One region of the Streptomyces sp. NPDC008317 genome, then DNA from elsewhere that is predicted to be linked to it. Evidence: riboswitches for the same ligand, from Rfam matches in the RefSeq annotation. Region 1 holds a riboswitch; the other holds the start of a gene.
What was found. A riboswitch is a leader RNA that binds a small molecule or an ion and turns the genes downstream of it on or off. The one in region 1 is predicted to bind ZMP and ZTP.

Region 1 (4,472 bases):
CCCAATTTCGCCAAGTCGGACGCCGAAGGTGGGAGGACGAGGCCGGTGCCTGATCTCCAGTTCAGCTGGGAACTCAGCGGGTCCGGCTGGGCAACCTGCCGCATCGCAGACGGTTCGTCGGAGCGCAAGGACATCGTCAGCTACCTCACCGATGCCCTTGCCGACCTGCTTCACAGCGTTGCCGGCCTCTACAGCCTGAACTCCGTCCACCGGTTCTCCTTCGACCTCGAACCGGCCGAAGTCAGGTGGGTCCTCCGACGTCTGGGGCCGGACGTGGACATAACGATCTACCGCTTCCCAGACATGTCCGCGAGCTTCGACGCGAACGACGAGGCCGGCACGCTCGTATGGACCTCGACGCAAAGCCGTAGCGCCCTGAGTCACGCTGTCATCGAGGCCGCGCAGTCAGTGTTGCGGCTTCACGGCGAAGAGGGCTACCGAGCAAAGTGGGTGCAACACCCCTTCCCAGCCGCAGCACTGCAAGACCTGCGTCGGCTGCACATCCGAGAGGACGCATGCGGCAACCTGCACGACATTTCCGCCCCATAGGCGGCCCACGCTTCTCCCGGGAAGCGATCACCACTCGGGAAGCGATCTCCAAAGGCGTTGGATGTGCTGGTCAGACCCACGTCTGGCAGCCGTTCCCGACCCCGGCGTACTTTCACGCTGGTCCGGTCCGTGCGGCCGCTGTCAGTGGCCTCTGTCAGGATTCCTCGATCAGCACCGTGATCGGGAGAGAGCTATGGGCACTTGGGACGTCGGCCCCTTCGACAACGACACCGCAGCGGACTTCTGTGGCGACCTTGACGAGGCTGCCGCAGGCGAACGCGAGGGCCTCGTCCGCGGCGCTCTCACCCGTGTGATCGACACCGTGGACTACCACGAAGCGCCAGAATCAGAGGTAGCCGTGGCCGCGGCCGCCATCGTCGCGGCGCAGTGTCCCGGGGGTGAGCCTGCTGATCCCGTTTATGGGCCGGAAGAGCTCCTTCCTGATCTCACCGGCCTGCGCGATCTGGCACGTCAGGCCCTCGGCCGTGTCATGACCGAGCCGTCCGATCTGATGGAGCTGTGGGCCGAGCCGAGTGGCGCCTCCTGGCGCGCGAACGTCCGCCAGTTGCAGAACGTGCTCCTGCCACAGCCTCCTGGAGAGCAGTTCAGCCTGATCTGACCGACCGCGACCGCTACTTGAGTCCTGCCTGAAAGGCCACCATGAGCTGGGATGTGCTCCTCCTCCGCTTGCCCGACGAGGTCACCTCGATGCACGAGCTTCCCGACGACTACTCGTCGGAACCGCTCGGCCGGCAATGCGACGTGCTCGCGGCTGTCACCCGGGCCGTTCCCGAAGTTGATCTCTCGGACCCCACGTGGGGCGACCTGTCCGGCCCCACTTGGTCCATCGAACTCAGCATCGGCTCAGAAGACCCGGTGGACTCGATCATGCTTCACATTCGGGGCTCCGGCGACGACGTGCTGGCACCCGTCTTCCGCCTTGCAGAGGCTCTGCGGTGCAAGGTGCTCGATCTCGCCGAAGGGGACCTGATCAATCCGGGACAGACGTCGGGCTGGCACACCTTCCAACAGTTCCGTGACGGTGTGCTCGGATCCGCTCAGTGATGCCGCCCGGCCGGATGATCACGTCCAGTGAAGGCGATGGGGATTCCCAACCCCTATGGCTCAGCGACGAGCCGGCCGCAGCCGGGCTGTGGGCTCGGATGCACGCCGAACACAGAGGCTCCGGCCAGTGGCCCCTGCTGCTGGACGCGCTCGACCCCGAGGATGCCGAATTCCGCCCCTGGGGATCGGGCGAGGTGTTTCCAGAGCAGATGTCCGCTGCCACGGGCCACGACCCAACCGCCCTTCTCGCGAAGTGGTGGGCGACGTATACCGCCGTCGATGAAGACGACGACATGCTGTCGGCCGATCGGCGCCTCGCCGTCACCGCCCCCTTCGAGCAAAGCTGGCCCGGACGCGCACCCAGCCGAGAAGCCGTGTTGAGCGCTGACCAACTGGCCGCCGAGTACGCCGAGGTGTTCCTTTCCGACCACCCCAAGTCGCGTCTCGGGCTGGTCACCGCCGCATCCGGCGCAGAAGCCCTCACAACGGCAGGATGGTCCGGTCCCGCCAACTACGACAACGACACGGCGAAGTTCTCCGCGATCGTCGGCGACTGGGAGAACCGGTTCGGCGCCCGTGTCGTCGCTGTCGGCTTCTCCACCCTGCATCTCAGCGTCGCAGCCCCACCCACAACTGAGGAGGACGCCCTCCTGGTCGCTGCGGAGCACTTCGCCTTCTGCCCTGACAACATCTGGCAGGGCAGACGCCCGTACACACTGGGCGCGTACGCTGAGCGGCTCACCGGTGTCCACAACTGGGACTTCTGGTGGGACTGAGGCCCCTCGCTGACACCTTGCGCGGGAAACGATCAACCTTGCCGCGGGAAGCGATCTTCACGGGCGCCACGTGTGCCTGATCAGAGGTATTCGTCAACACCCCACAACAGGGCCGTTCCTGGGCGATTTCGGGAACGTTTGACGGAATCCCGCCGATCTTCATGATCGGACGGGATTTCTGTCGTTTTACGGGGTCCGTTCGAGATGGTTCAGGGCGGCGGAGTTTTTCAGGGCGGCTTGCGGTCCCGGCCCGGCACCGGCGATACGGGGCGGGGGCGGCGGGGGCGGATAGAGTGCGGGTGGGCCGTGACTGGCGCTGAGGTGGAGTACCACCGGGGAGCGGCCTGACGCATACGTCGGTGCCGTGCGCCTGGGCGAGTGGACTGAACACGCCTGGAGGCAACGGTGGCATCGACACATACCGCGCGGCTCATGGACGGGGCCGGTCTGGCCCGGCGCATCATGGGGGAGACCGCCGCCAAGGCGTCGATCCTTGCACGGCGCACAGGATTCGCACCGTGCCTGGCGACGGTGCTGGTGGGTGAGGATCCCGCGTCGGTGACGTATGTGCGGATGAAGCAGTCGCGCAGCGCGAAGGCCGGAATCCTGTCGCGCCATGTGGCGCTTCCCGCGCGGACCAGTACGGCGGAACTCGTGGAGACGCTCGGCGCGCTGTCGGCCGACCCCGAGGTGCACGGCATCTTGTTGCAGCATCCGGTGGGCCCGCACATCGACGAGCGGGCGGCGTTCGAGGCCATCGCGCCGGAGAAGGACGTCGACGGCGTCACGGTCAGCTCGTTCGGCGCGATGAGCTTCGGTCTGCCGGGGTTCGTGTCGTGCACGCCGGGCGGCATCATGCGGCTGCTGGAGGAGTACGAGGTCGGGCTCGCGGGGAAGCGCGCGGTCGTGGTGGGCCGCAGCGCGATCCTGGGCAAGCCGGTCGGGATGCTGCTGCTCGCGAAGGACGCGACGGTGACGTACTGCCACTCGCGTACCGAGGACCTGGCCGCGGTGGTCGCGGAGGCGGACGTCGTGGTGGCGGCGGTGGGGCGGGCCCGGCTGATCCGGGGTCAGGACATCAAGCCGGGCGCGGTGGTGATCGACGCCGGGTACAACGCGGGCAATGTCGGCGACGTGGACTTCGAGACGGCCCGCGGTCGTGCGCGGCTGATCACGCCGGTGCCGGGCGGGGTCGGGCCGATGACGATCGCCGTGCTGCTGGCGCAGACGGTGGACGCCGCCGCACGCCAGCTCGGGGTGTAAGGGCCCGGGACCGGGACGGGCCGCCGTTGCCGCGGTGTTGAGCGCGGCCGACCTGCGCCGATGTCCGCTTGAGGGGCAATTGTCAGTGGTGGGTGGCAGGCTGTGACCGTGACCAGGACTCAGTACTACACAGCGACCACGCTCGACGGATTCCTCGCCGATGAGGCGAATTCGCTCGACTGGCTCTTCGAGGTGGACACCGAACCCGGAGAGCCGTTCGAGCGCTTCATGGCGGGCGTCGGGGTGCTGGCGATGGGTGCGACGACGTACCGCTGGGTGCTGGAGCACGAGAAGGTGGTGGACCGGCCGGAGGAGTGGCGGCGCTGGTACGGGGACCGGCCGTGCTGGGTCTTCACGCACCGGGACGATCTGCCCGCCGTGCCGGGGGCGGACATCCGCTTCGTCCAGGGCGACGTACGGCCGGTGCACGCGGAGATGGTGGCCGCGGCGCGAGAGGGGAGCGGTGGCAGCCGCGGCTACGGGGAGAACGTGTGGCTGCTCGGCGGCGGCGAGTTGGTCGGGAACTTCGCCGACGCCGGGCTGTTGGACGACATCATCCTCGGCGTCGCGCCGGTGACGCTGGGAGCGGGGGCGCCGCTGCTGCCCAGACGGCTGGACGGGGGGCGGCTGCGGTTGACGGACGTGGAGCGGGTCGGCCAATTCGCCTATCTCACGTACGAGGTGGGGCAGCCGGTGACGCCGTCCGCCGGTGGGGGCGGGGGTCAGCCGAGCGCGTAGGCGATCAGGGTGAGGGTGACCATCGAGAGCAGGGTGGTGAGCAGGACGGTGTCGCGGGGGAGGTCGGTGGGGAGCCGGTAT
Region 2 (4,472 bases), on a different contig from region 1:
GTGAAGAGCGCCGCGTGGTCGGCGATCCAGTGGAAGGCGGCGACGCTGAAGACGGCGTCCACCTCGCCGTCGAACGGCAGCGGTCGCGTCAGGTCGGCGTGGACGACCTCGACACGGTCCAGCCGTCCGGCGAGGCGTTCGCGGAGCTGTTCCAGCATGCGGACGGAGCCGTCCACGGCCACCACCCGGCCGCGCGGCAGGAGGTCGAGCAGGCCCGCCGTGTCGCGGCCGGTGCCGCAGCCCGCGTCGAGCACCCGCTCGTCACCGGCCAGCGGCAGCCGCCCGAGCGTGCGCCGTCCCCAGCCGAGGTGCGGCAGGGGAAGCGAGTCGTACGTCTTGGCGTCCCATTCCCTCGGCATGGCGCGGCACTCCGTTCCCCGGCCCTCGGGCCGTCAGCTCCCGCCGCGGCACGGCGAGTTCAGCGGTCACGCTACGCCCGTCGTCCACATCATGACACCCGTATCTCACATAATGAGCTACAGGGTCGCTGACCAGGTCGGCTTGCGGTCCTTGTCGACCAGCGCCGCGCGCACGCCCTCCGCGAAGTCGGGGGTGAACGCCGTCGCGCACGCCCATGCCAGCTCGTCCGCCAGGCACTCCTCAAGCTCCGCGCGGGCGCCGCGCGCCAGCAGGTCGAAGGTGATCGCCAGGCTCGCGGGCGACGCACGGCGCAGCGCCTCCAGCGTGTCGTCCGCCCACGCGCGGTCCTCGTCCTCCGCCACCAGCCGCGCCCACACCTCGCCGAGGTCGGGGGCCGCGAAGCAGCGTTCGATCGCGGCGAGGTGGTCCGTCAGCTCCGACGGCGGCGCGCCGACGTACCGCGCCAACGGCGCCCCTGCCAGGTCCGTGCCGTCGTCGCCGATCAGCGCCGCCTCCAGCGCGGGCAGTTCGGCGGCGGGCACGTAATGCGTGGCGAGACCGCACGCCACGGCCGCCGCGCCCGACACGCGCACTCCGGTCAGCCCGAGGTACCAGCCGACCGCGCCCGGCAGCCGGGGCAGGAAGTAGCTGGCGCCGATGTCGGGGAAGAAGCCGATCCCCGTCTCCGGCATGGCGAGCGCCGCCCGCTCGGTCACGACCCGCGCCGACCCGTGCACCGAGATGCCGAGGCCGCCGCCCATCGCGTAACCGTCGATCAGCGCCGTGTACGGCTTCGGGTACCGCGCGATCATCGCGTTGAGCCCGTACTCGGCCGTGAAGTACGTCTTCACCGCCGTCTCGTCCCCGGCGAGCGCCGCCGCCCGTACGGCCCTGATGTCACCGCCCGAGCAGAACGCCTTGGGCGACGTGCTGCGCACCACGACCGACCGTACGGCCGCGTCGTCGCGCCACCCCTCCAGCGCCTGCGTCATCAGCCGGACCATCGTCAGGTCCAGCGCGTTCAGCGCCCCCGGACGGTCCAGCTCGATCACCCCCGTGCCCCCTTCGCTCACACGGGTCCTCACGGGCGATCCGACGGCATCCATGCTGCTCCCCACGGCTTCCGGACCCCGCCACCGGAGCCTCGCCCCCATCCAAACAGACGCCTCTCGACGCCCCGCGCGAGCGGCCCCGGCACCGGCGGGCGGGCACGCGGGCGGGCAGGGGTGTGCGGAACCGTCTCACCAGGCCGACGCGCGGTACGCGCCCCCGAGGGACTTGGTACGCTCGGCGACGGGCCGTGACTGGCGCGCTGGGATGGGTTCAACCATCGGGAAGCGGCCCGCGCTGGAAGCGATGAAGTGCCGTGCGCCTGGGCCGTCCCGTTCCGATCAGGAGGACTCCCATGGCCGCTTCCGAGCCGTCTGCCAGCACCGCCTCGACCGCCTCAACCGCCTTCCGCAGCGCGCTGGACGTGATCCGCGGGGTCGAACCGCGCGTCGCGGACGCCATCGCGAACGAGCTGACGGACCAGCGCGAGATGCTGAAGCTGATCGCCAGCGAGAATTACGCGTCGCCCGCCGTGCTGCTGGCGATGGGCAACTGGTTCAGCGACAAGTACGCCGAGGGGACCGTCGGCCGCCGCTTCTACGCGGGCTGCCGCAATGTGGACACCGTCGAGTCGCTGGCCGCCGAGCACGCGCGGACCGTGTTCGGCGCCGACCACGCCTACGTACAGCCGCACTCGGGCATCGACGCGAATCTGGTGGCCTTCTGGGCGGTGCTGTCGCAGCGGGTCGAGAGCCCGGCGCTGGCCAAGGCGGGCGTCAGGCAGGTCAACGACCTGTCGGAGGGGGACTGGGCGGAACTGCGCCGCGAATTCGGCAACCAGCGGATGCTCGGCATGTCCCTGGACGCGGGCGGCCACCTGACCCACGGCTTCCGCCCGAACATCTCGGGCAAGATGTTCGACCAGCGCAGTTACGGCACCGACCCGGCGACCGGTCTGCTGGACTACGACGCGGTACGGGCCACCGCCCGCGAATTCCGTCCGATGATCATCGTGGCGGGCTACTCGGCGTACCCCCGGCTGGTGAACTTCCGTCTCATGCGGGAGATCGCGGACGAGGTCGGCGCGACGCTCATGGTGGACATGGCGCACTTCGCCGGTCTGGTCGCGGGCAAGGTGCTGACTGGCGACTTCGACCCGGTGCCGCACGCGAGCATCGTCACGACGACCACGCACAAGTCGCTGCGCGGCCCGCGCGGCGGCATGGTGCTGTGCGACGACTCGCTGGCCGAGCACGTCGACCGCGGCTGCCCGATGGTGCTGGGCGGCCCGCTGCCGCACGTCATGGCGGCGAAGGCCGTGGCGCTCGCGGAGGCGGCGCGGCCGGAGTTCGCCGACTACGCGCAGGCCGTCGTCGACAACGCGCGCTCCCTCGCCGAGGGGCTGCTGACCCGCGGCGCGAAGCTGGTGACGGGCGGCACCGACAACCACCTCGTGCTGATCGACGTCTCCGGCTACGGGCTGACCGGCCGCCAGGCCGAGGCCGCGCTGCTGGACGCGGGCATCGTCACCAACCGCAATTCGGTGCCGCAGGACCCGAACGGCGCCTGGTACACCTCCGGCATCCGGATCGGCACCCCGGCGCTCACCACGCGCGGGCTCGGCGCGGTCGAGATGGACGAGATCGCGGGCCTGATCGACACGGTGCTGTCCGGTACGACGGCCGCGCCCGCGAAGAGCGGCGGCCTGTCGAAGGCGAAGCACGTGCTGGACGCGGCGGTGGCGGAGCAGGTCGCCAAGCGCGCCACCGACCTGCTCGCGGGCTTCCCCCTCTACCCGGGCATCGACCTGAGCTAGCGCCCGCGACCCGAACCGGGTCCTGGACCGGACTCCCCCGAACGCCGAGCGGGCCCTTCCCTTGCGGGAGGGCCCGCTCTGTTCGGCGGATCGGCGGATCGGCGGATCGACAGTCCCTAGCTGAACTGCCAGATCACGCCGTGGTGGGCGATCGTCAGCGCCAGGACGACCAGCAGGTCGGCGACGCCGAGGGCGAAGCCGAGCAGCGCGCGCCCGCGGCGCTGGGTGCCGCGGCTGATCGCGACCAGGGCCAGCACGATGGCGACCGGGCCGAGCACGAGGTTGAGGACGAGCAGGCCGGGGAGGCCGAGCAGGAAGGACGCGACGGCCATGCCGTCGGCGTCACGGGTGTTCGCGGCCGGTGTGCCGGTCGCGACCGGGTGGGCTGCGGTGTTCACGGTGTTCCTTCCGGGAACTGTCGTGGTGGGCCGGGGTGTCGGGCCGGTAGGGGCCCGTGCCGCACGCGGAGTGCGGCGGCGCGTCGGCGTGGGTTCAGCCGCGGTGCCGGGCGATGCCCTCGCGGACCGCGAAGCCGAACAGCCAGACGGCGATGGCGCCCGCGGCGACGAGGAAGACCGGCAGCGTGGTGTGGGCGGCGGCGCCCATCAGGACGCCCATGCCGAGCAGGAGGACGACGAGGCTCATGTCTGCTCCACCTCCGGGGAGTTGACGTTTCAGATAACACTTGTTCACTGACTTCATCAGTGTAGCGCCGGGCCGTACTGGCCAAAGTCGGAGAACGGTTGTTTACTGAATGACATGAGTCACACTCCGGGGGTCCGCCAGGCACAGAAGCAGCAGACCCGGCAGTCGCTGCTGGACGCGGGCCTGCGGCTGCTGGAGCACCAGAACCTCAGCAGCCTGGGCCTGCGCGAGCTGACCCGGGAGATCGGCGTCTCCCCCGCCGCCTTCTACCGGCACTTCCCCGACATGGCCGACCTCGGCGTCGCCCTGGTCGCCGAGTCGCTGGGCAGCCTGCACACCGTGATCCGGGCGGTGCTGGCCGAGGGCGCCGATTCCGCGGAACTCATCGACCGGACGGTGGCGCTCACCGCGGCGTACGTGGCGGAGCACCGCGCACATGTCCGCTTCATCGCCCGCGAGCGGCACGGCGGCGTGGCGCGGGTCCGCGAGGCCATCGCCGCGGAGCTGAACGGTTTCGCCGACGAGGTGGCCGCGGGACTCGCCGCGCAGCCCGTCTCCGCGGGCTGGCCGGCCGACGACCTCCGCGTACTCGCCGAGCTGT

Region 2: it holds a riboswitch for ZMP and ZTP, as region 1 does, so the genes downstream of both, ACFY9V_RS26305 (glycine hydroxymethyltransferase) here and ACFY9V_RS20985 (bifunctional 5,10-methylenetetrahydrofolate dehydrogenase/5,10-methenyltetrahydrofolate cyclohydrolase) in region 1, are expected to answer to the same signal.

Annotation. Positions count from the first base shown of each region.
Region 1 covers NZ_JBIBFQ010000006.1:189,485-193,956, reverse strand. The annotation lists gene ACFY9V_RS21010 (hypothetical protein) at 1-53, shown strand, start outside; gene ACFY9V_RS21005 (hypothetical protein) at 46-549, shown strand; gene ACFY9V_RS21000 (DUF4259 domain-containing protein) at 743-1,168, shown strand; gene ACFY9V_RS20995 (hypothetical protein) at 1,210-1,614, shown strand; gene ACFY9V_RS20990 (DUF4253 domain-containing protein) at 1,713-2,390, shown strand; ZMP/ZTP riboswitch at 2,687-2,773, shown strand; gene ACFY9V_RS20985 (bifunctional 5,10-methylenetetrahydrofolate dehydrogenase/5,10-methenyltetrahydrofolate cyclohydrolase) at 2,823-3,653, shown strand; gene ACFY9V_RS20980 (dihydrofolate reductase family protein) at 3,762-4,391, shown strand; gene ACFY9V_RS20975 (AEC family transporter) at 4,376-4,472, opposite strand, start outside.
Region 2 covers NZ_JBIBFQ010000008.1:396,797-401,268, reverse strand. The annotation lists gene ACFY9V_RS26315 (methyltransferase domain-containing protein) at 1-359, opposite strand, end outside; gene ACFY9V_RS26310 (3-hydroxyisobutyryl-CoA hydrolase) at 477-1,433, opposite strand; ZMP/ZTP riboswitch at 1,651-1,745, shown strand; gene ACFY9V_RS26305 (glycine hydroxymethyltransferase) at 1,766-3,226, shown strand; gene ACFY9V_RS26300 (DUF4190 domain-containing protein) at 3,343-3,558, opposite strand; gene ACFY9V_RS26295 (hypothetical protein) at 3,719-3,871, opposite strand; gene ACFY9V_RS26290 (TetR family transcriptional regulator) at 3,986-4,472, shown strand, end outside.